2 regions of the Bradyrhizobium dasycarpum genome follow, and region 2 is predicted to be linked to the other one. Evidence: riboswitches for the same ligand, from Rfam matches in the RefSeq annotation. Region 2 holds a riboswitch; the other holds the start of a gene.
The links. A riboswitch is a leader RNA that binds a small molecule or an ion and turns the genes downstream of it on or off. The one in region 2 is predicted to bind cobalamin.
Positions count from the first base shown of each region.

Region 1 (12,064 bases), 870 kb from region 2:
CAGGAGATCAAATGCGTCGACGAGGCCTTTCCGCGGCTGGAGATCGAGGCGCTCGGCTACAACGTGGTCACGCACGGGCAGAAGACCTTCAACGGCGTCGCCCTGCTCTCGAAGCTGCGCTTCGACGAGACCAAGTCGGGGCTCGCCGGCGACGACGAGGATGCCCACGCCCGCTTCCTTGAGGGCGTGGTGACGCTCAAGTCGGGCGTGCTGCGCATCGCCTGCCTCTATCTGCCCAACGGCAACCCGGTCGGGACCGAGAAATATCCCTACAAGCTCAAATGGATGTCGCGGCTTCTTGACTATTCGAAGGAGCGCCTCAAGACCGAGGAGCCGCTGATCCTCGCCGGCGACTTCAACGTCATCCCGCATGCCCGCGACGTGCACAATCCGGCTGCCTGGACCGAGGACGCCCTGTTCAAGACCGAGACGCGGGAGAGCTTTCAGTCCCTGCTCGGCCTCGGCCTGACCGACGCCTTGCGGGCGGTCACCGACGAGGGCGGGCTGTACACCTTCTGGGACTACCAGGCCGGCGCCTGGCAGAAGAACCAGGGTCTGCGGATCGACCATCTGCTGCTGTCGCCGCAGGCCAGCGACAAGCTCGCCAATGTCGGGATCGACAGCTATGTGCGCGGCTGGGAGAAGCCGTCGGACCACGTGCCGGTGTGGGCGGATCTGGATCTCGAGGCGGCGTGACGCACGCCGAGATGCCGCACCTGCCGTAGGGTGGGCAAAGCGAAGCGTGCCCACCACCTGCTCCGATCATGACGAGATCGTGGGCACGGCGCTTTGCGCCTTTACCCACCCGACGGGACCGTGACTATTCCCTGCGCCCCTGCACCCATTGCTCCAGCATTTGCAGGGCCATGGCGCGGTCGTCGTCGGAGGCCTTGGCGAAGGCGCGGTTGTAGCTTTCCTTGATCCAGGTCTCTTCCGTGCCCGCGCTGTCACGCGCCAGGGTGAGCCACATCAGGCCGCGGGCCGCCTGCCGCGGCAGACGGTCGCCGTTGAACAGCATCTGGCCGAGCAGCGCCTGCGCCTGGTGCTGGCCCTTCTGCGCGGCGAGACCGAGCCAGCGCGCGCCATAGCGGAAATCCTCGCGCGAGGCGTCCGGCGTCTTCAGGTAGAGCCGGGCGAGATCGTATTGCGCGTCGGCATTGCCGAAATACGACGCCGCATAGGAGAACATCTCCCGCGCCCGCTCCGGATCCGACTTGATCTTCGAGTTCGGGATGCCGCTGAGATAGTACCGGCCGAGCGCGACGAAGGCGTTGGCCACGATCTGCGCCTGCGGCGCCGACGGGCTGTCCTCGGCATGCGCGTTGGCGATCCGGCTGAAATATTCGAAGGCGCGCAGATCGTCCTGGGCGACGCCGTCGCCATTGGCGTACATGCGGCCGAGCTTCCACTGCGCGATGGGGTGGCCGCCCTCCGCCGCATATTGCAGCGCACTGAGCGAGGTCTCCTGCGGCACAGCCGCCGGCGCGATCTTGCCGCGCACCGTCGCCGCGGTCCCCGGCAAGTTGGTCACGACCGGGATGGTCGCGTCCTTCGGGTTGACCGGGGCGCCGTCGAAGGCAAGCGCCGGCGCGGCCAGCGCACTCGCCCCCAACACAAACGCAACTATGGCACGCCTAGATGTCCGCATAGCACTGTTTCTCGTGCGCGCCGCCCGGATGGGTCACTGCCCCCCGACCGCTGGTCCAACCTGCTGAGCATACTTCCAGAGCGCACCCGACGTGTGGTTAGTCGCGCGAGCGCTCCATTTGGTCTTGCGCTGGGCGAGCTCGGCGTCGCTCAATTTTACGTTAAGGGTACCGGCGACCGCGTCGATCTCGATGATGTCGCCGTCCTCGAGCAGCCCGATCGGGCCGCCGATGGCGGCTTCCGGGCCGACATGGCCGATGCAGAAGCCGCGGGTGGCGCCGGAGAAGCGGCCGTCGGTGATGAGCGCGATCTTGCCGCCCATGCCCTGGCCGGTCAGCGCCGCGGTGGTCTGGAGCATTTCCCGCATGCCGGGGCCGCCCTTCGGCCCCTCGTAGCGGATCACGATGACTTCGCCTTCGCGGTAGGTGCGGTTCTGGACCGCCTCGAATGCATCCTCCTCACGGTCGAAGCACCTGGCCGGACCGGTGAACCTGAGGTTGGACATTCCCGCGACTTTCACGATCGCACCTTCTGGCGCCAAATTCCCCTTCAGGCCGACCACACCGCCTGTCACGGTGATGGGCTTGTCTCGCCGGGTGCACCACGTCCTGGTGCGGATTCCACTTCACGCTCTTGAGGTTTTCGGCGATCGTGCGGCCCGTGACGGTAAGGCAATCACCGTGCAGGAAGCCGTTGTCGAGCAGCGTCTTCATCAGAAGCGGTATGCCACCTACTTCAAACATGTCTTTGGCGACATAACGGCCGCCCGGCTTCAAATCCGCGACATATGGTGTCTTTTTGAAGATTTCGGCGACGTCGAATAAGTCGAACTTGATGCCGCACTCATGCGCGATCGCCGGCAGGTGCAGCGCAGCATTGGTCGAGCCGCCGGAGGCCGCCACCACGGCAGCCGCGTTCTCCAGTGCCTTGCGGGTGACGATGTCGCGCGGCCGGATGTTGGACGCGATCAGGTCCATGATTTTCTCGCCCGCGGTCATGCAGAACGCGTCGCGGATTTCATACGGTGCCGGGGCACCGGCCGAGTAAGGCAGTGCGAGGCCGATCGCCTCGGAGACGGTCGCCATGGTGTTGGCGGTGAACTGCGCGCCGCAGGCGCCCGCCGAGGGGCACGCCACGCGCTCGATCTCGTCGAGGTCCTCGTCCGACATGGCACCGACCGAGTGCTTGCCGACCGCCTCGAACATGTCCTGCACGGTGACCTGCTGCCCACGGAACGTGCCGGGCAGGATCGAGCCGCCATAGATGAAGATCGAGGGCACGTTGAGGCGGACCATCGCCATCATCATGCCGGGCAGCGACTTGTCGCAGCCGGCGAGCCCGACCAGGGCGTCATAGGCGTGGCCCCGAACGGTGAGCTCGACGGAATCGGCGATGCATTCGCGCGACGGCAGCGACGAGCGCATGCCGTCATGCCCCATGGCGATGCCGTCGGTCACGGTAATGGTGCAGAACTCGCGCGGGGTGCCACCGGCCGAGGCCACGCCCTTCTTCACCGCCTGGGCCTGGCGCATCAGCGCGATGTTGCAGGGCGCAGCTTCATTCCAGCACGAAGCGACGCCGACGAAGGGCTGGTGGATCTGCTCGGTGGTCAGACCCATGGCGTAGAAGTAGGACCGATGCGGCGCGCGCGCAGGGCCTTCCGTCACGTGACGGCTCGGCAGCCTCTGCTTGTCAAACTTCGCGCCCATCGCAAACCAGCTTCCCCGGTCGACCCTTTCAGACCCGAAAAATCAGAGCCAAGATTTGAATCGACCTTGGGATTTTCCAGCGCCCCTTGGGACCGCCGCTGCCCTTCAAACATCTGTGCGATTTTATTCATGTTTGGGTGTGGCCAAAAAGCGGCGGTGATGCGAACCACCAGTGATGACGGTTAAATCGGAACCGAGTGTTGCGTAGACGGCACAATCGTTACCGGGAAGACACGGGTTGGCATACTTGGATACCTCGCAAGGAAAGCGATCCACAACCTCTGATTTCAACTCTTGTGAGGTACCGAGGTCGTACTGAAGTCGAGATGCGCACGCAAAGTGAGTCGGCGGCTCTGCCGCACTCTCGTGTGCCGGACAAGCCGCGACGCGAGAGCGTTGCGGTGCAGAGCCGGGACCCAGGGCGACACGGCACATTGCCGCGACATGGGCCCCGGCCCTGCAGCGCAACGTACCGGACGATGCTTCGCATCGCCGGGGGCGCTGTGTCCGGGGCACGAGAGCGGTGTGGGCGAGGCGGTAGGCTATTTCCTCCCATCACCACTGTCATTCCCCGCCACCGGGTCTCGCCTTCGGCGAGCCCGATGACAGGCTCCGGCGGGGAATCCAGTACGCCGCGGCTTCTCGGTTCAATTACTGCGGCCTCTGGAATACTGGATCGCCCGCCCCAGTGCGCAAGTGCGCACAAGGCGGGCGATGACACTGAGTACGTGGTTGCAGACACGCCTTCGCAGCCTCGCGGCGCAATTCGCCCGAGTTTTGCTTGATCACTCCACCCTCAAATCCAAGAGGGCGCAGGGAAGGCCGGGTGCCGACATCGCACCCGCGGTCCGCTGCGCGAAAATGCACACGCAGGAAGAACCGCACAGCAGCATACAGGTGGTGCCGATCACTCGGCCTTCCCTGCGCGATGGTCGGACGGCTTATGCCGTGCTCTCCCGGGAGCCGAACTTTCCTTCTGGCCTCCCTCGCCGTTCGAATTGACGATGCCGTCCGCCCGGTTGGACTCGCGCGCATCTTCGAAAAGCTTGACCGTAGCAACGACGGCCAGGACCACACGGTTTTGCCGTACGCGCATTCGTTCGCGCCACAGGGTCGACGGCATCGTGCACGGTGCCGTCGAATGTCGGCGCGACGAACTGAACAGCGCCGTTCGTCTGCACGCGGCCATGGGCTCACAGGGACTACCCGCCCTGCCCACACCTCTCGTGCCGACGCTGCCGCGTCCACCGCAAGCCCGGCTCGCGATCAAGACGACCTCGAGATCGCCCCTCCTGGTTGAGCCGGGATGGCCGACGTATACGCCGAAACCGAATTTCGGTAAAGCGGAATCTTTTTTGCGGGACAGGATTGACAGAGGCCGACACAGGCAGGTGCCTTAGCGCTACGCTCACCCGGGCTACCACCTCACGCGCCGCCGCATCCCGGCTGACCGCGTAGGCGGCGACGAGCGCAGCCGCGCCGATCACGAAGCCCCAGGCGCCGTGTCCCGGCTCTGCAGCGCGCCGCCAAAAAAAGCGCTGCGCTGCGTCCGGGGCAAGAGAGCGATGCGCGCACATGTTCTCTCCAGCAACGTCATTGCGAAACGCTGGTCCATCCGAAGGCATCTGACAGCCCGCCGGAGTCAGAACGTGGCGCCGGCCTTGAGCAGATAGGTACGGCCGGGCAGCGGATAGGCGCTGAAGCGGCCGTCCGTGAAGGTGCTGGCGATGGCGTAGTCGTAGTAGAGCGCATTCAGCACATTGTTGACGCCGAGGGACCAGAAGTAGCGCTCATACTGGCCGCTGAGCTTGAGGTCGATCGTGCCGCCGGCCGGGATCGGCTTCTGGGTGCCCGCCTGGTCGTTGTCCATGCGCCGCTCGCTCCAGACGCGCGCAGTGGCATCGAGCACCACGTAGTTCTGCCAGATGTTCCAGCTGACACCCGCACTCGCCGTATAGCGCGACACCAGCGGCACGTCGTTGCCGGCCCAGGCGCCTTCGCGGAAGACCGCGCGGGTATAGGCCATGCCGGAGCGCAGCAGCAGGGTGTCGTTGACGCGATAGGACAGACTGGTCTCCGAGCCGTAGCGCCGGGTCGGATCGAGATTGGTGTTGTAGAACAGGACCGGGTTGAAATGGACCTCGTTGGTGAGGTCCATCAGATAGAGACTGCTCTGCAGCTGCAGACCGCCGCCCCTGATGCGCAGACCGCCCTCGATGTCCTGCGAGGTCTGGGTCTTGAGCTGGAACGTTTGCGGGATCGCGGCGAAAGTCAGGAGATCGAAGGACGGCCCCGAGGACAGGCGCTCGTCGACGTCAGGCGTGCGGAACGCGCGCGCGGCGCGAGCGAACAGCGAGACGACGTCGTTGAGACGATGCTCGCCCCCGAGATGCAGCGCATATTGGGTCTCGTCGCTCGTCAGCGGCAGCGCGCCGATGTCAGCATTGAACGGCGCCGCCGCGTCGAAATTGTCGCGTGCCGCAAGACGGACGTTCTGCACCCGCGCGCCGTAGGAGATGTCGGTCGTGGGCAGCACGCCCAATGTGTGCTGGAAATAACCCGCGACCGTCTGCTGCCTGAGGTCGTAATTGTGCCAGGCGGCGAGCCCCTGCCCGGCGCCGCGGTGCTGCGCAAAGCTCGCATCGTAATAGTCGATGCCGGTCAGGAGCTGCGACGGCAGGCCGAGCAGCAGGCTCTTCACGCTGAGCCGCGGCGTGATCGACCAATTCGTCAGATGGGACTCGACATAAGTCGACGTGAAGAAGGCCGGAACCGGCGTCGGGCTCGCGAAGAACGCACTCTGCTGCTTCTTGTCACGCACACCGCCGTCGACAATGAGATCGACGCCGTTGACCAGCGTCCTGGTGAAGCCGGCAGTCGCGCCAAAACCCTGCTGGTTGGCGTAGTTGAACGGCGTGCTGGTGCCGCGCCGATTGGTGGTGAGCTCGTCGAGACCGATGGAGGGATCGACGGTGCGGCCGCCCGGCAGCCGCAGCTCCTGATTATCGCCGGTGACGGTGAGAAACGCGCTCAGGCCTGGCGTGGTGTAGTTGAGATTGCCGACGCCGTTCTGCTGCGAATAGCGATTGTTGTCGCGATAGCCGTCGGTCCTGGCGGTATTGCCGTAGAACGAGGTCGACCACGGACCGGAATTGAGCGAGGTCGAGACGTTGCCGAGCCTGGTGTTGAACGAGCCGAAGCCGGCCTCGATGCGCGCGGTCGCGGGCGGTCCGCCGGCGCCGGTCTTGGTGACGATGTTGATCACGCCGCCGACCGCGTTGTCGCCGTAGAGCACCGCTCCGGAATTGCCGCGCGTGATCTCGATGCGCTCGATGGAATTGAGCGGGATGGTGGAGAGGTCCACCTGCGCCATGTCGATGTCGTTGAGCCGCCGGCCGTTGACCAGCACCAGCGTGTTGGCGATGGCAAAGGCGCCGAATCCGCGCAGGTCCACGCTGGTCTTGGCGCCGATCTGGCCGCCATAGAACGTCGTGATCTGGGCCCCCGGCACCTGCGTTGCGATGATCTCGGCAAGCGTCTGCGACGGCGAATGCGCGATATCCGCGGCCGTGATGACGGTCGTGGCGGCCCCGACGATGCCGCCGCTGCCGGCGGCAGCCTCCAAGCCCGAGCCGGATGAGCCGGTGCCATCGCCTGCCGGCGCGCCGTTCGCGGCCCGCCGCAGCCGCGTCGCATCGCCCTCACCGATCGCCCTCGCCCGCGTCCGGTTCCGATCGTCGGACTTGCTCACCTCGATGGGCGGCAATTGCTCGGCAAGCCCCTGCTGGGCGAAGGCGGTGGATAGATCCAGCGAATGGAGCGAGATGGATGCGAACAGACCGGCGCCAAGGCGCCGGGCGGCAGAAATGAGACGGGACAATGTTGTCACCTCGGTATGACGTCAGTGGCACGTCACAGCGAACGAGGTTTCACGGCAGAGCGGCGGACCGCTCCGGTAAAGCCAATGTCTGTACTCCCCGACCGACATCTTCGCGTGTGACCACGGCTGACGGCAGGTCTCCTGGCTCGCGGGTCGTTACCTTACGTCGCCTTCCCAGGACCGAGGTTCCCAGTGGCACAGGACGAAAGATTCACCGCTTACAGTTGCGGGGGCAGCCGTGGCGTTGAGACAGATCCCGGCATTGGGACGTCCCGCACCACATTCCCTTTTGATCTCCCTGGGGAGAACCGTCGCCGGCCATTTACGTGTCGCTCCGGCAGAGTGTCAATCGACCGTTGGGCGGCGCTCAGGTCCGTCCGCGAGGACGTTGCGCCTGGGCCCAGGCGGCCGTGACGTCGCGCGGCGGAACATCGATGCGTTTGATCGGGGTCAGTTCGCCGGAGGCCGAGACGATCGCGGTTTCCTCGCGGCGGCAGCGCGTGCAGACAAAGCGGACCTCATGCGGAGACGCCGACCAGCTCGACCGCTTCACATTGGCGGCCATCGGCCAGGCCTCGCAATGCGAGCACGACACCAGAAATCGACCGGGATCGAGCATACCCATTTCCATCGGACTCCACGTCCTGCCGCCTCTTCAATGATTAACCCAAGTGAATCGTTCCGGTGCCTAAGCACCGCCGATTGCGAGAGCCAGCTCCGGAGGCAGCCGCCAACGCGCTCAGCGCGCGCCCTTGAGGGTGCAGGAGGTCGAGCAGGTGACGGTGGTGCCGCGATCGCATGCCTTGCAGGCGTTAACGCACTGGTTCATGTCGCGGGGATTGTAGCTGTAGTTCCGCAAGGGGCAGGCCGGCGTCGTCGAGCCGGTGATGTCCTGCTCCTGGTCGCAGGCCGCCGTCATGAGCGCGAACACGATCACAGCAACGAGGCGCATGGGATTTGCCCTGTCTAGCACGACAATGACGTTCCGGTGCGCGCTGCATTGCAGCGAACTCCGGCCTTCCCACCACGGGCACCGCCGATCAGCGACGCCCGCATGCCATCAGGATGCGCGCCAAACCTTAAGAACGGATTGCAGCCGGCCTCAGGCCGCGGCCGCGATCGCCTGCCGCATGTCGAGCGCCAACTGCCGGTACTGCTCCGAAAGCTTCAGATAGAACTCGCGCTTGCTGGCGTCGGTGGCGAGCTTGGCGATCAGCTCGCATTCGGCGGTGAGCGTCTCAAACCGTTCCAGCCTGTCCTGAAGTTCTGGCATCGGCGTGTCCCCATCAAACGCCTCAAGGACGTCAAACCTAAGCCCGGGAAATAGGTCACGGCGAACATCGTTATCGAGCAGAAGCAATTTTTCCGGTGCGGCAGCCTATTTGCTGTCGAGACGCCAGGCGCCGTCCCATCCCTCGTCGGGCGGGCTCGCCTCGAGCTGCGCGATGCGGCCGAGCATCGTGCGCGAGGGCCCGTCACCGGGAACGGCTTCGAGGGCCGCGTTGAAGGCAGCGCGCGCCGCATCGAAGCGCCTGATACGATAGGCGGCGAGCGCCTCGGCATAGTGCGTGCGCAGGCTGGCTTGCGCATCGGTGAGCGTTCCCGCCCTCGCCATCACCTCGAAGATCGGCTGCGGCGCGCTCTGGCCGGCGACCGCCAGGCGATCGATCTCGCGCAGCTCGAGCCGCGATCCGATCGCCTCGGCGGTGGCCTGCGAGATCAGGATGCGGGTGCCGTAGACCTTGTTGACCGCTTCCAGCCGCGAGGCCAGGTTCACGGCATCGCCCATCACGGTGAAGCTCATCATCAGCTCGGAGCCGATGCTGCCGGTCAGCACCTCGCCGGTGGCGATGCCGATCCGCAAATCGCACGGCGCGGGCATGGCGCGGATGCCGAGCAGGTCGGGCAGCTGCCGCTGCAGCGCGGGCACCTGGTCGGCCATCTCGATCGCCGCGATGCCGGCCAGGAGGGCCTGCTCGTTCTCCTCGATGAAGGGCGGCCCCCAATAGGACATGATGGCATCGCCGATATACTTGTCGATGATGCCGCGATTGTTCCTGACGGGTGCGGACATCACCGTGAAATAGTGGTTCATCACCTTGACGAGGCCGCGCGGCGTCATGCCCTCGCTCATCGAGGTGAAGCCGCTCATGTCGCAGAACATGATGGTCATGACCCGGCGCTCGCCGTCGATCGCGATCTCCGGCCGGTCGATCAGCCCCTGCACCACCTTGGGATCGATGTAGCGGCCGAAGGTCTCGCGGATGCGCTCGTTGTGCCGGAGCTGCTCGGTCATGCGGTTGAAGGCCGCGGCGAGCTCGCCGATCTCGTCCTGGGTGGAGACGGTGATGGTCTTGTCGAAGCGGCCTGCCTCGACCTCCCGGGTTCCGGCGAGCAGCAGCCGCACCGGGCGGGTGATGCCGCTGGATACCATCAGCGCAAAGACGAAGCCGACGATCGCCGCGAGCAGCGTCACGACGCCCGAGACGACGATCGCCTGATGCTGGCGGCTGATCACCTGCGATGTCGAGAAGAAGACCTGCGTCAGCATGTCGGCGCGGATCGCATCGACCTTGCGGTTGAACTGGTCGCGCACCACGTCGATGTGCTCCAGCGTGCCGCGGGCCTCCGTCATCTGCCTGGCGTCGACCTGCTTGAGCAGCTTCGCATGGTCCTCATTCAGGTCGCGGCGCAGCTCGGTGACGGCGGTCTCGATGCGGATATCGATCCGCCCCAGCGCGGCATTGTCGGAATAGGTCCTGGGGTCGTCGATGATCGCGTTGATGAGCTTGCGTGCGGCCTCGGCGCCCTCCTCGATCTTGCGGTCGGATTCCTCGAAGTCGCGAAGGCGCGCCGCATAGGCCTGCTCGTCCGATGGCGCCTCCATCCTGGTCATGACCATCCGCCGCAGCGCCAGCGCCCGCTCCAGCGAGTGGATGTTGGCGCGGGCCAGATGGCTATAGGCCGGGATGTAGCGATTGGTCAGCTCGTCCAGAAGGACACCGACCTGGCTCGACATCACCATCGACAGGATCGAGGTGACCAGCATCAGGACGATCAGTCCGAGGGCGATGCCGACGATCTTGTGCCGGATCGACTGGTTGAAAATGGGCATAGCTGCGGGCAAAGGCCAAAAGGATGCAGGAGGGAACTCCATACACCGACCCAGCTGCGGGAACACGCGCAATCTGGTTCCTTCCAGCGCCTCGATCCGGCCTCGCCGTCGCGCACGTCCGGATCGTTAACAAAGGTTAAAGGGCGGCCAGCGCCTCAGTTCCCCGGAGTTCCCGCATCACATCCGTATTTCGCCGCAATGTTGCGACAGCGTGAGGACTGCGAGACGATGCCGTGGCATCGGATCCGGTGCCTTGATTCTCAAGCCGCATGTCGTCGCGGACCTTGGTTTGTGGTGGTTTCGCAGGGGGACCATGGAATGAACCAGTGCCTACGCTCGTTCGCGTGTGTCGTTGCCGTGGCCGCATTGGCTCTCCTTCCCACCGGGCTGGCGGCAAAAAGCAGTCACAAATCCTCCACGCCGAAGAAGACGCATGAGGCGAAAGCCGGCAAGCAGCGTCACGCCGCGGCGAAGTCCTCGGCCAAGTCGCGCCACGGCAAACATGCCGAGGCCAAGCGCAAGTCGAAGACCACCAACGAGCCTTCCAGCAAACCGGCGTTGCCGCCGCTGACCGGCGACCTCGCCGCGCTGAAGGACGCGATCGACCTCACGCGCAAGGGCAAGGGCGAGGATGCCAGCGCGGCGCGCGACCGCATTGCCGATCCCGCCGGGCAGAAGCTCGCGGACTGGTTCATGCTGCGCCATTCCGAGAGCACGGCGAATTTCAAGCGCTACGCCGCGTTCCTCACCGCCAATCCGGACTGGCCGAGCCGCCGCACGCTGCTGCGCCGCCGTGCCGAGGCGCGGCTGTGGCAGGAGAAGAGCGATGCTGCCACCGTGCACAAATTCACCATGGACCGCCCGATCAGCGCCAAGGGCAAGTTCGCGCTCGCCCGCGTGCTGCGCGCCGAGGGCGATACCGACCGGGCCGCGCATCTGGTGCGCGAGGCCTGGCGCACGGACGAATTGTCCGAGCGCAGCGAGCAGGATTCCTACGACGCGTTCGCAGATCTCCTCACCGCCGACGATCATCGCGCCCGCATGGACAAGCGGCTCGGCGCCAAGGACTACGCGGCGGCGCGGCGCGCCGCGAAACGGCTCGGCGAGGACGCGCTCGCGATCGTCAAGGCCTGCGCCGCCGTAACCGGCAAGGCCAGCAAGGCCAAGGATTATCTCGAGGACGTCCCGAGCGAAGCGCGGCGCGATCTCGGCTATGTGCTGTGCCGCGCCAAATGGCATCTCCAGAACGATCGTATCGACGATGCCGCCGAGGTGATCCTGGCCGCCGCGCCCGAGACCATGGCGGCCCAGGACACCGATGCCTGGTGGCGGGAGCGGCGCATGCTTGCGCGCAAGCTGCTCGACCAGGGCAAGTTCAAAACCGCCTATGACGTGGTGCGCACGGCCGCCGTGCCGGACAAGGAAGTCTATCGCGTCGACTATCATTTCATGTGCGGCTGGATCGCGCTACGCTTTCTCGACGATCCCAGGACGGCGATGGTGCACTTCGTCGCTGTCGACGAGGGCTCGTCCAATCCGATCGCGCTGTCGCGCGCCCATTACTGGCGCGGCCGCGCCGCCGAGGCGATGGGTGCTGCGGACGATGCGCGCATGAGCTATCGGGCGGCCTCGCGCTATCCGACCGCCTATTACGGCCAGCTGGCGCGCGCCAAGCTCGGCCTCGACCGCGTCGAGCTGCGAGCGCCCTCGCTC
Region 1 covers NZ_CP169574.1:1,480,536-1,492,599, forward strand. The annotation lists gene xth (exodeoxyribonuclease III) at 1-696, shown strand, start outside; gene ACETMP_RS07535 (tetratricopeptide repeat protein) at 821-1,648, opposite strand; gene ACETMP_RS07540 (dihydroxy-acid dehydratase) at 1,682-2,221, opposite strand; gene ACETMP_RS07545 (dihydroxy-acid dehydratase) at 2,106-3,356, opposite strand; gene ACETMP_RS07550 (TonB-dependent receptor) at 4,999-7,236, opposite strand; cobalamin riboswitch at 7,350-7,564, opposite strand; gene ACETMP_RS07555 (hypothetical protein) at 7,604-7,867, opposite strand; gene ACETMP_RS07560 (hypothetical protein) at 7,976-8,188, opposite strand; gene ACETMP_RS07565 (hypothetical protein) at 8,339-8,509, opposite strand; gene ACETMP_RS07570 (adenylate/guanylate cyclase domain-containing protein) at 8,615-10,351, opposite strand; gene ACETMP_RS07575 (transglycosylase SLT domain-containing protein) at 10,670-12,064, shown strand, end outside.
Region 1: another riboswitch for cobalamin. It lies ahead of ACETMP_RS07550 (TonB-dependent receptor); the one in region 2 lies ahead of ACETMP_RS11640 (DUF1636 family protein).

Region 2 (12,064 bases):
TCGCTTCGGCCGGCGCCGCCGATGCGTCGAGGCCGAGATCGTCTTCGAGACCGGCGGCACGCGCTTCGTCGCGGATCGACGCGATCAGCCGCTGGCGGCGTGCGGGATCGAGGCCATCGGCGGTCGAATATTCATCGAGCAGACGTTCAAGCCGCCGCAGGCCTTCCGGCACCGCGGATTGCGCGAGCGGCGGCGGCAGATGGCCGATCGTGACCGCGCCGATGCGGCGCTTGGCCTGCGCGGCTTCGCCGGGATCGTTGACGATGAAGGGATAGATGACGGGCAAATCGCCGACCAGCGCTTCCGGCCAGCACGCGGACGACAGCGCGACGGATTTTCCCGGCAGCCATTCCAGCGTGCCATGCGCGCCCATGTGCAGGACGACATCGATCCGCTGCGCGCGGAGCCAAAGATAGAACGCGACATAGGCGTGGCGCGGCGTACGGGCGAGATCGTGGTAATCGGCATCGCGCGTGACTGCATCGCCGCGCTCGGGCTGAACCGCGATGATGGAGCGGCCGCACGCGATGGCCGCGAAACGGAACGCGCCGTCGCGGCAGCTCGGATCGTCTTCCGGCGCGCCCCAGGCCTGCGCGAGATCGTCTTGCAGGGATTGTGGAAGGCGCGAGAGGGCCGCGCGGTATTCTGCAACGCTCCAGGTGAGCTTTTGCTTCAACAGCGTCTCGCCGAGCGCATCAACCCGCGCGACATCGAAACCAGCCTCGGCGAGATCCGACGTCAGGACTTCCACCGAAGCCAGCGCATCGAGCCCTACCGCATGGGCGATCTGATGCGGCCGGCCCGGATAGTTCGAGAGCACGATCGCCAGCCGCTTCTCGCCGACAGGCTTCTCCGCAAGGCGATGCCAGGCCACAACGCGCGCGGCGACGGCCTTGACGCGCTCCTCGTCCGGCCCGTGCGCTAGATGGGCGAATTGCAGATCGGGGTCGCGCATCGCGGCCGACTTGAAGCTCACAACGCCTGCGAACAGCCGGCCGTCGACCTCGGGCAGCACCACATGCATCGCGAGATCGCCGGGCGAGAGACCTCGCAGCGACTCTGCCCAATCCTCGCGCCGCGCCGTCGAGAGCGCGACCTGGAACACCGGGCACGAAGCTTGATCGAACGGCGTCGCGCCGTCGTCGCCGATGGCCGAGAATGCCGTCGCGTTGACGATCGCGGCCGGAGGATGTTGCGCGAGATGCGTGCGCAACCAATCGGCGACGCCGTGCGCTTTCAACGAGGTGACAAACGCGCCGTAGGAGTCAAAGCCCCTCTCGCGCAGCGCCGCGATCAGCGCATCAACCGGGGCCGTGTCGGCAGCGGTGAGATAGGAGCGATAGAACGTCACCAGCGCGAGCGGCCTGCCCGCACCCGAGGCCGGCGCAGCAATGACGCCGCGCGCGGGATCGTAGAAGCCCATTTCCGGCACAGTCAGCTCGCCGGTAACGGGCCCCGCATAAAGTCCCGAGGCCAGCGCGAGCTGCGCGATCGCCGCTTGCGCGGCGACCGGACCGCCGGTGTCGCAAAGCACCTTGAGCCGGCGCAGCGTCGACACCGGCAAGGTCGAGTAGGAATCGAGCCGCGCGTCATCGCGGCCATCGCCCGGCAGCACGGCGAGCACGATGTTGCGATCCTTTGCGAGTTGCTGGAGCGCAGCGAGCCCGTACGGCCAATAGGATTCGCCGCCGATCAGCCGCACCAGAATGCCGCGCGCCTGCGACAGCGTCTTCTCGAGATAGGTGTCGACCGACAGCGGATGCCGCAGCTCCGCGAGATTGGCGAGCCGCAGCGACGGCAGGCTATCGCGGCCACGGCGCCAGCCGGCCGCGAAGGCGGCAAGGTCGGAATCCGAATACGAGAGCACCACGAGATCGGCCGGATCCTGGCCGATGTCTCTGGGCGTCGCGGTCTCCTCCAGACCGCGGCTCTCGCGGAAGACGACGTGCATCAGACACCAAGTCCCGACCTGATCGCGGCCTCGTCGATATCGCCGTGCTCGCCGATCACGACGAGCTTGGACTGCCTGAGACCTGCGCCCCAGGGCTTGTCGAACTGGTGGCGCACGCGCTCGCCCACGGCCTGAAGCAAGAGACGCATCGGCTTGCCCGCGACCGCGATATAGCCCTTGGCGCGCAGCACGTTCTGCTCGCGCGCCAGGCGCTGCACGGAGGCAACCAGCGCATCGATGTCGGTGACTTCCGGAAGGTCGATCACGACGGAAGCGAAATCATCATGCTCGTGCTCCTCCTCGCCGTCATGATGCGAGGGGCGCGCGGCGAGATCGTTCTCCGCGGCAGCGCCGAGGCCGAGGATGACGCGGGCGTCGATCGCGCCGTCGGTGATGGGCAGCATCGGCACGCGGCGCGGCATCTCGGCAATGATCGCGGCCTTGGCCGCTTCGATGCCGGCGGCACCGGCAAGATCGGCCTTGGTCAGCAGCACGATGTCGGCGCAGGCGATCTGGTCCTCGAACACTTCCGACAGCGGCGTCTCGTGGTCGAGATTGGCGTCGGCCGCGCGCTGCGCCTCGACGGCGTCAGGATCGGGCGCGAAGCGGCCCGCCGCCACGGCCTCGGCATCAGCGAGCGCGATCACGCCGTCGACCGTGATGCGCGAGCGGATCTCTGGCCAATCAAATGCCTTCAGCAGTGGCTTCGGCAGCGCCAGGCCCGAGGTCTCGATCAGGATGTGATCCGGCCGCACCGGCCGCGCCAGCAATTGCTCCATGGTCGGAATGAAATCGTCGGCGACGGTGCAGCAGATGCAGCCATTGGCGAGCTCGACGATGTTCTCTTCCGGACAGTTCGCATCGGCGCACGACTTCAATATCTCGCCATCGACGCCCTCGCTGCCGAACTCGTTGACGAGCACTGCGAGCTTCCTGCCGCCGGGGTTGGCGAGCAGATGCTGGATCAGCGTCGTCTTGCCGGAGCCGAGGAAACCGGTGACCACCGTGACCGGAACTTTTGCGAGCGAGCTCATTCGGCGGCCTCCGGCACGATTGCGATGGGGGAATGCGGGCAAGCGACTGCTTGCGGAAGATTTCGGGGCGGCTGCGCCAGGGCACGAGGCCATCAGGCGCGGCCGCATAGGCCGCAGCGCCTGCGACCACGTCCTGCGCATTCGCATCCGACAGGCGGCCATAGACATAGGACCAGCGACCGGGCGCGCTCAGCGCGACCGAGCAGCCCTGGCTGCAGGCCGAGAGGCATTCGACGGGAACCACATTGACGCCGTCGGGCACGCCAGCCTCGAGGATCGCACCGTGCAGGCGCTTGCCGGGCGTGGTCTCGCCCTCGCCAAGCGTCTGGCCGGCACGGCAGGTGATGCAGACATGAAGTGTGACGGTCATCGCCTCTTCCAGATAACAGCGGGAGGCGATGAGGCACACGGACCATTCGTCAGAAGGCCCGTTTCCCCGTCGCGGAACACCCCGTCCGCCGGTCCAAAACTCGTCCGCGCTGGCAGGTCTCCCGGCTTGCGGAGCAGGGTTTTGCCCTTCGATCCCCGCCTTCCCGATTCCTGGGGAATCAGTGGCTTTGGGCATCTCTCCGGTCACGGTCGCGGGGGCGGCTGCATTTTGGATCCAAATCTTGCCGATTCGGACCCTATCGCATTCCCTCTTCGCCTGTCATAGGACAGGAACCAACGCCGGGCCACCATTTGCCGGTGGCCGCCTCTTGTCAAGCCGAAGGACCGGATCCAATGACGCCTGAACCGGACACCCAAACACCTGAGGAAACCGACGCCAGGCACGCCCAGAAAATGGCGAAGAAGAAAGCCGCCCGCGACAAGATCATGGCGACCAAGAGCGGCGAAAAGGGCCTCATCATCGTTCACACCGGCGCCGGCAAGGGCAAGTCGTCCTCCGCCTTCGGCATGATCGTGCGCTGCGTCGCCCATGGCTTCCCCTGCGCGGTCGTGCAGTTCATCAAGGGCGCCTGGGACACCGGCGAGCGGCGCCTGCTCACCGGCCATTTCGGCGAGCTCTGCCAGTTCCACGCCATGGGCGAAGGCTTCACCTGGGAGACGCAGGACCGCGCCCGCGACATCGCCGCTGCGCGCGCCGGCTGGGAGAAGGCCAAGGAGCTGATATCAGATGAGAACTTGCGCATGGTCGTGCTCGACGAGATCAACATCGCGCTGCGTTACGACTATCTCGACATCGCCGAGGTGGTCGACTTCCTGACCACCTCGAAGCCGCCGCTGACGCATGTCGTGCTCACCGGACGCAACGCCAAGGACGAGCTGATCGAGATCGCCGATCTCGTCACCGAGATGACGCTGGTCAAGCATCCCTTCCGCTCCGGCATCAAGGCGCAGGCCGGCGTCGAGTTCTGATGCCGATGGCACGTGCGCTGATGATCCAGGGGGCCGGCTCGGACGTGGGCAAATCGCTCATCGTGGCCGGCCTTGCGCGCGCCTTCACCCGGCGGGACCTGCGCGTGCTCCCCTTCAAGCCGCAGAACATGTCGAACAACGCGGCCGTCACGATCGATAGCGGCGAGATCGGACGCGCGCAGGCGCTGCAGGCGCTCGCCGCCGGCGTGGAGCCGCACACCGACATGAACCCGGTGCTGCTGAAGCCCGAGACCGATGTCGGCGCCCAGGTCATCGTTCACGGCAAGCGCATCGCGACAGTGCGCGCGCGCGACTACGCCGCGATGAAGCCGTCATTGATGAGCGCGGTGCTGGAGAGTTTCGAGCGGCTGAAGGCGCGCGCTGACCTCGTGCTGGTCGAGGGTGCCGGCAGTCCGGCGGAAGTCAACCTGCGCAAGTCCGACATCGCCAATATGGGTTTTGCCCGCAAGGCCGACGTGCCCGTCGTGCTGGTCGGCGACATCGACCGCGGCGGCGTCATCGCGCAGCTCGTCGGCATCAAGACGGTGATCGACCCCGAGGATGCCGCGATGATCCAGGGCTTCGTCATCAACAAATTCCGCGGCGATCCCACCCTGTTCGACGATGGCTACAGGCTGATCGAACACAAGACCGCCTGGCGCGGCTTCGGCGTGCTGCCCTGGTTTGCCCGCGCCGGCGAGTTCCCGGCCGAGGACGCGCTCGGCCTGAGCGACGCGCGCAAGCCCGGCCAATGCAAGATCGCGTGCTTGGCGCTGTCGCGCATCGCCAATTTCGACGATCTCGATCCGCTGAAGCTGGAGCCAGGCGTCGATCTCGTGATGGTGCGCCCGGGTGAAGCGATTCCGGGGGACGTCCGCCTCGTCATCATCCCCGGTTCGAAATCCACCCGCGGCGATCTCGCCTTCCTGCGCGCGCAGGGCTGGGACATCGACCTGCTCGCGCATCATCGCCGCGGCGGCCACGTGCTCGGCCTCTGCGGCGGCTACCAGATGCTGGGGCGCAGCGTTGCCGACCCTGATGGCATCGAGGGCCCCGCAGGCGATACGCCCGGACTTGGGCTGCTGGATGTCGAGACGGTGATGAGCCCGCAGAAGACGCTGACGCGTGTCGCGGCCGTGCATGCCGCCACGAACCACCCGATCGAGGCTTACGAAATCCACATCGGGCGCACCGACGGACCGGATCGCACCCGCCCCTTCGCAAAGCTGAACGGCGAGCCGGAGGGCGCGATCTCGCGCGACGGCCGCGTGCAGGGCAGCTATCTGCACGGCTTGTTCACGTCGGATGATTTCCGCAAGGCGTACCTGGCAAGGCTCGACATTCCCGCCGGCAACGAGCCCTATATGGGCCGGGTCGAAAGCGCGCTCGAGGCGCTGGCCGATCACATCGAGAAACATCTCGACGTCGATGGCCTGCTCGCGCTAGCGCGCTAGCACTTCGGCAAGGCGCGTCCATTCGGCTTCGCTGCCGGGAAGCCCGAGGCGCAGCCATGTCGGCTCTCGCGCAAACACGCGCGACCAGATATGGCCATGAGCCAGCTTCTCCTGCGCAGCCAGCGCGTCAGGCGTCCGGTAAAGACGAAACAGCGGCGTACCGCCGATCGGGGTCCAGGCTTGCGCGCGCGCCATCTCGTCGAGGCGGACGCAGTCGCGCGCGAGCCGCGCCGACGTTGCTTCGGCCCAGGCTTCATCGCGCAAGGCACCGCAGCCGATTGCGATTGCTGCGCCCGAGACCGGCCACGGGCCCGAGAGCTCAGCGAGCCTGGCGATGTCGGCGGCATCGCCGAGAGCAAAGCCCAGCCGCAGGCCGGCAAGCCCGTAGAATTTTCCAAACGAGCGCAGGACCAGCAGCCCCGGCCGATCCGCTTCGGATGCGAGCGACAGCATCGGAACGGCGTCGGCAAAGCTCTCGTCGATCACGAGGCGGCCGACGCGCGGCAGCAGTGCCAGCAAATCCTTCGGCGCATGATTCCGGCCGTCGGGATTGTTGGGATTGACGACGACGGCGAGATCCGCACCGGCCAGCGCGTCGAGCTCGCCAGCCTCCTGCACATCCCAGCACGCGGCCGACAGCACGCCTGCATACTCATTATAGGTCGGCGCGAGAATTTGCGCGCGGCCGGGCGGCGCGAGCTGCGGCAGCAATTGAATGGCGGCCTGCGCGCCGCCGAGCGCGATGATCGGCGCGCTGGTGCGATAGGCGTGCCGCGCGGCATGATGCAGAGCGTCGATCTCGGCGCGCGAGGGCAGCGCGCTCCACGCGCGCGCACTCACCTCGCCGACGGGATAAGGCAACCGGTTGATGCCGGTCGACAAGTCGATCCAGTCCTCGGCGCGTCCACCAAAACGCTTTTGGGCTTGATCGAGATTTCCGCCGTGCTCGCGCATGCCCCGTTCTTTCACGCGAAGGCCAGGATCGCAAGCACGCCGGCGAGCAACAGCATGGCGCGGCGATAGACCGTCAGTCCCTCGCTGATATCCGCGGCAAGCGGATCGCGCGCGCCCTCGTTGAGCCAGGGTTCGTTCGTGATGCTGCCATGATAGATGCGGGGACCGCTGAGGCGCACGCCGAGTGCGCCGGCCATCGCCGCTTCGGGCCAGCCGGCATTCGGCGAGCGGTGACGGCGCGCATCCCGCGTCATGCAGGACAGCGCCTCGGACCGCCTTGGCGCCAGCAGCACGAACAGGAACCCGGTCAGACGCGCCGGAATGAAATTGGCGACATCGTCGATGCGTGCCGCGGCCCAGCCAAAGGCTTCGTGCCGCTCGCTGCGATGGCCGATCATGGAGTCCAGGGTGTTGATGGCCTTGTAGCCCAGAATGCCGGGAAGGCCGAACAGCGCGCCCCAGAACACCGGGGCGACGATACCGTCGGAGGTGTTCTCGGCAAGACTCTCGATCGCCGCACGCGCGATGCCGGCCTCGTCGAGCGCCGCGGGATCGCGACCGACGATCCGCGAGACCGCCGCGCGGGCGCTGGCGATATCGCCGGCCAGCAACGGGGTCGCGACCGCCGCGACGTGATCATGCAGCGAGCGCAGCGCGACCAGCGGCCAGGCCAGCATGCCGATCAGCACGATCTCGATCCAACCTTCGGGTAGCAACGACTGAATCATCCAGCCGAGCACGACGGAGGCTGCAATCACCAAGAGTGCTCCGGCGATGCCGGCTGCGCGGCGCAGCGCCGGGGGATCGGAGGCGCGATTCCAGCCGCGATCGATGGCCGCAATCAGCCGCCCCAGCCAAGTCACGGGATGGCCAATCCGCGCGAACAGCCATGTCGGCCAGCCCAGGAAGGCATCCACCGCCATCGCCACCACCATCGCGCCCGCAAAGCTCAACCCTGCCTCCTGTCCTGCCCCTGTTGCGCAAAGCAAGGCGCGAGCGCAAGCCCCTCCATGCCCGATTTCGGCTTTGTCTTTGGCCGCGTTTGGTGATTAGTCAGGCCCAAAGGAGACCTTGATGGCCGTCATCTTGATCACGGGCGGAGCACGATCGGGCAAGAGCAAGCGCGCGGAAATGCGCGCGCGCGCCTTTCCCGGGCAGCCCGTCTATGTCGCAACGGCCGAGGCGCTCGACACCGAGATGGAAGCACGTATCGCCAAGCATCGCGCGAGGCGCGGAACCGACTGGATCGAGCGTGAGGTGCCGCTCGATCTCGTGTCCGCACTGGTCGCGAGCGATGGCGGCGGCGCACGGCTGGTCGACTGCCTGACGCTGTGGCTCTCCAATTTGATGCATGCGACGCGCGACTGGGAGCATGACGTGACCGAACTCGCCGGCGCCCTGCCCCGTTTGAACAGCCCCGTCGTCCTCGTCACCAACGAAGTCGGCCTCGGCATCGTGCCCGACAATGCGCTGGCGCGCAGTTTTCGCGATGCCGCCGGGATCATGAACCAGATGATCGCGGCCGCCGCCGATGAGGTCGAGTTCGTCGTCGCCGGCCTTCCCATGAAACTGAAATGACGCCGCGCGCCGAGATTCTCAAAGACATTGTCGCCGATCTCAGGGTGGCGGCATCGTTCGTGACGATCCTTCCCGTGGCATCGTCGAAGCCGGCAGGTGACGGCGCAATCGCGCGCGCGACCTGGGCGCTCCCCGTCGCGGGACTGCTGGTCGGCCTTGCCGGCGCTTTCGCCTACAAGGGCGCCATGTGGTTCGGGCTGACGCCGAGCCTTGCTGCCCTGCTCGCCCTGGTTACGACCGCCCTCATCACCGGCGCGCTGCACGAAGACGGTCTTGCAGATACCGCCGACGGGCTCGGCGGCGGCCGCACGCGCGAGCGCAAGCTGGAGATCATGCGCGACAGCCGCATCGGCACCTACGGCGTCTGCGCGCTGATCCTCTCATTCGGCCTGCGCTGGAGCGCGCTCGCGACCATCGCCGATCCGGTTGCCGTCGCACTCGCGCTTTGCGCCGCGCATGCTGCTGCCCGCGCCGGCGTCCCGGCCTTCATGGCCCTGGTCCCGCCCGCCCGGCCGGACGGTCTGTCGGCAAGCGCCGGCGCGCCGCCGGGCCGGAGCATCGCCCTCGCCTTTGCCGTCGGAATGCTTTCGCTCGTCCTGGCTTTGGGGCCGGGCAAGGCGCTGGTCGGCCTCATCCTGCTGTCGCTCGCCGGATTGATGCTGGCGCGGCTTGCGATCCGCCAGATCGGTGGGCAGACCGGCGACATCCTCGGCGCGTTCGAACAGCTGGGCGAGATCATCATCCTGCTGGTCGCCGCTTCCTTCCAGATCGGAGGCTGACCTCATGGTCGAATTCGACGACAGCTTCCGCCGGCAATTGCGCGAGCTGTTCGTGTGGCGCCGCGACGTGCGCCGCTTTCGCACCGATCCGCTGCCGGACGGCGCCATGGACCGCCTGATCGAGACCGCCTGCCTCTCGCCCTCGGTCGGCCTCAGCCAGCCCTGGCGCTTCGTCATCGTCGACGATGCCGCGCGCCGCCGCGCCGTGATCGACGATTTCAGGGCGTGCAACGCCGATGCGCTGAGCTGCTATTCCGGCGAGCGCGCCGCACGCTACGCCACGCTGAAACTGTCGGGCCTCGAGCAGGCGCCCGGACATCTTGCGGTGTTCGCCGACAAGACCGGCGACATCGGCCACGGTCTCGGCCGCGCCACCATGCCGGAGACCACGGAATATTCCGTGGTGGCCGCCATCACCGCGATGTGGCTCGCCGCGCGCGCGGAAGGCATTGGCCTCGGCTGGGTGTCGATCCTCAATCCGGATCGCGTGCACGCCATCCTCGACGTGCCAGATGGCTGGAAGTTCATCGCCTATCTCTGCATCGGCTATCCGGAAGCCCAATGCGACCAGCCCGAGCTGGAGCAGGCGAAATGGGAGTATCGGCGCGGAGCGGATGAGTTTACGCTGCGGCGTTAGCCCGCCGGACGATGCTCCGTCGTCGCGAGCGCAGCGACTTGTCCCGCCGAAGCCTTGGCGAAGGCGGAAGCAATCACAGGGCGTTACAAGACGCCGTCGAGGGGACTAAGTTCGAAACAGCTGCTCTCGGGCCGCGTACGAATACGGTATCGGGCTGCCAAACGCTGCGAATGGCGTCGCGCAAGGCGCGCTGCCGCCGCCGTCGCGGCCGCGCCGCGTGCTGCTGGTCGACGACGATCCCGTCAATTGCGAGGTCGGGGAAGCGATCCTGAAGCGGCTCGGCCATCACCCCACGATCGCCAGGAACGGCGCATCGGCCGTCGCGCTCGCCCGCGATCGTCCGTTCGACGTCATCCTGATGGATCTGCACATGCCCGACATGGACGGCGTCGAGGCTGCGACCCGGATCGGCGCACTCGATCTGCCAAACGTCCCGCGCATCATCGCCGTGACGGCGGACGTATCGTCCAGCGCGCGCGAGCGGCTCGCGGACGCCGGCATCGTCCGGATCATCAGCAAGCCGATCCTGATCGGCGCGTTGCGCGAGGCGATCGAGAACGATCCGGAAGCCGAGCCGGCCGCCGCGCAGCTCGCCGCGGGCGCATTGATTGACCGGCAATTTCTCGACGACCAGCGGGAGCTGCTGGGCCCGACCCAGATAGCAAAGCTGTACCATCTGCTGCAGGCAACCAGCGACGGGCTGATCGCCGACATCGTCGGCGCCGCGGCGGCTGGCGATCACAAGCAGCTGGCGCGTTCCGCGCACCAGCTCGGCAGCGCCGCCGCCGCGCTCGGCCTCGTCCGCCTGTTCGAACGCTGCCGCGAGGTCGAGCTGGCGGCGCCCTCGTTCTCTCCCGCCGAATGCGAAAATGCCGCGCACGAGCTCGCAGCGCTTCGGGAGGCCTCGATGAAGGCATTGGACGAATTGCTACGGCCGGAAGAGCAGCGCACCGTCGGCTAAACATCGCCTTCGACACGCCATGCACAAAATTGAACTCGACGCGAGCAGCTGGAAAACCGCTCGAGATTTTCGACGCGCGCTCAAGGTCGCGATTGGAGCGCCGGAATGGCACGGCGACATCTTGGGAGCATTTCTCGATCTCGATGTTCGGCGGCGGGATGAATGGTCTCGAGCCGCCCTATGTGATCACGATCGCAAACTCGGTCGCGCTGGCGCCCGAGCTGACACAGATGCTTCACGAGTTTGCGTTGGCGATAGCGGAACACGATCCGCGCAGGCATGTGCGCATCGGCGCGGACGTGGACATTCGGATCGTGATTGAGAGCTGATATGCGCAGGTCCACAGATATCCGCCTCAACGCGCCTGCACGCCCTCGTCCTCCCGCCCGAACCGCTCAACCAGGAAGTCGATGAAGAGCCGCACCTTCACCGACAGATGCCGCGTCGGCGGATACACCGCATAGAGCGCGAGCGGCGGCGCGGCATAATCGCCCAGCACGGTTCGCAGCTCGCCCCTCTTCAAGGCATCGGCAGCGATGAACTCCGGCAGCAGCGCCAGCCCCCTGCCCTTGATCGCGACGTCGCGCAGCATCTCGGCGTTGTTGACGCACAGCGACCAGGCCGGCTGGATCCAGTGGTCGCCGTCGCGGCCCGTGAGCTTCCACTGATTGCCGGTCAGCAGGAAGCCGTAGGTCAGCGAATTATGCTCGCGCAGATCCTGCGGATGTTTTGGCGTGCCGTGCCGCGAGAGATAGTCCGGCGACGCGCAGATCATGCGCGCCACCGGCATGATCTTTCGCGCGATCAGGCTCGACGATTCCAATTCCGCGATCCGCAAGGTCACGTCGAAGCCGTCCTGGACCGGATCGAGCAGATCGTCGCTGAGCACGATCTGCAGCTGCAGCTCCGGGTATCGCGCCATGAAATCGGCGAGCACCGGACCGAGCCGCATGGTGCCGAACGACATCGGTGCGTTGACGCGCAGCAGCCCGCGCGGCGCCGACTGCGCCTGCGTCACCGCCTGGTCGGCCGCCTCGACCTCCGAGAGGATGACGAGCGCGCGCTCGAAATAGCGCTTGCCGTTCTCGGTCGGGCTAGCGTGCCGCGTGGTCCGGATCAGCAGTTGGACGCCGAGGCTCTCCTCGAGGTCGGCGATGTACTTGCTGATCGCCGAGCGCGACAGCCGCAGCTGCCGGCCGGCTTCCGCGAAGCTGCCGCTTTCCACCACCTTCACGAAGGCCCGGAGGCTGCCGAGCTTATCCAAGGGCCGCCTTTGCCGATTGTTTCCAAATCGTAGACATAGCCGTCATATTTGCATGGATTGTCTCCAATCCAAAGCGGAACAATATTTCCGGCC
Region 2 covers NZ_CP169574.1:2,350,920-2,362,983, forward strand. The annotation lists gene cobN (cobaltochelatase subunit CobN) at 1-1,951, opposite strand, end outside; gene cobW (cobalamin biosynthesis protein CobW) at 1,951-2,985, opposite strand; partial or broken gene ACETMP_RS11640 (DUF1636 family protein) at 2,982-3,355, opposite strand; cobalamin riboswitch at 3,449-3,668, opposite strand; gene cobO (cob(I)yrinic acid a,c-diamide adenosyltransferase) at 3,709-4,344, shown strand; gene ACETMP_RS11650 (cobyric acid synthase) at 4,350-5,798, shown strand; gene cobD (threonine-phosphate decarboxylase CobD) at 5,787-6,752, opposite strand; gene cbiB (adenosylcobinamide-phosphate synthase CbiB) at 6,764-7,705, opposite strand; gene cobU (bifunctional adenosylcobinamide kinase/adenosylcobinamide-phosphate guanylyltransferase) at 7,827-8,330, shown strand; gene cobS (adenosylcobinamide-GDP ribazoletransferase) at 8,327-9,109, shown strand; gene bluB (5,6-dimethylbenzimidazole synthase) at 9,114-9,746, shown strand; partial or broken gene ACETMP_RS11680 (response regulator) at 9,895-10,707, shown strand; gene ACETMP_RS11685 (hypothetical protein) at 10,851-11,036, shown strand; gene ACETMP_RS11690 (LysR family transcriptional regulator) at 11,063-11,971, opposite strand.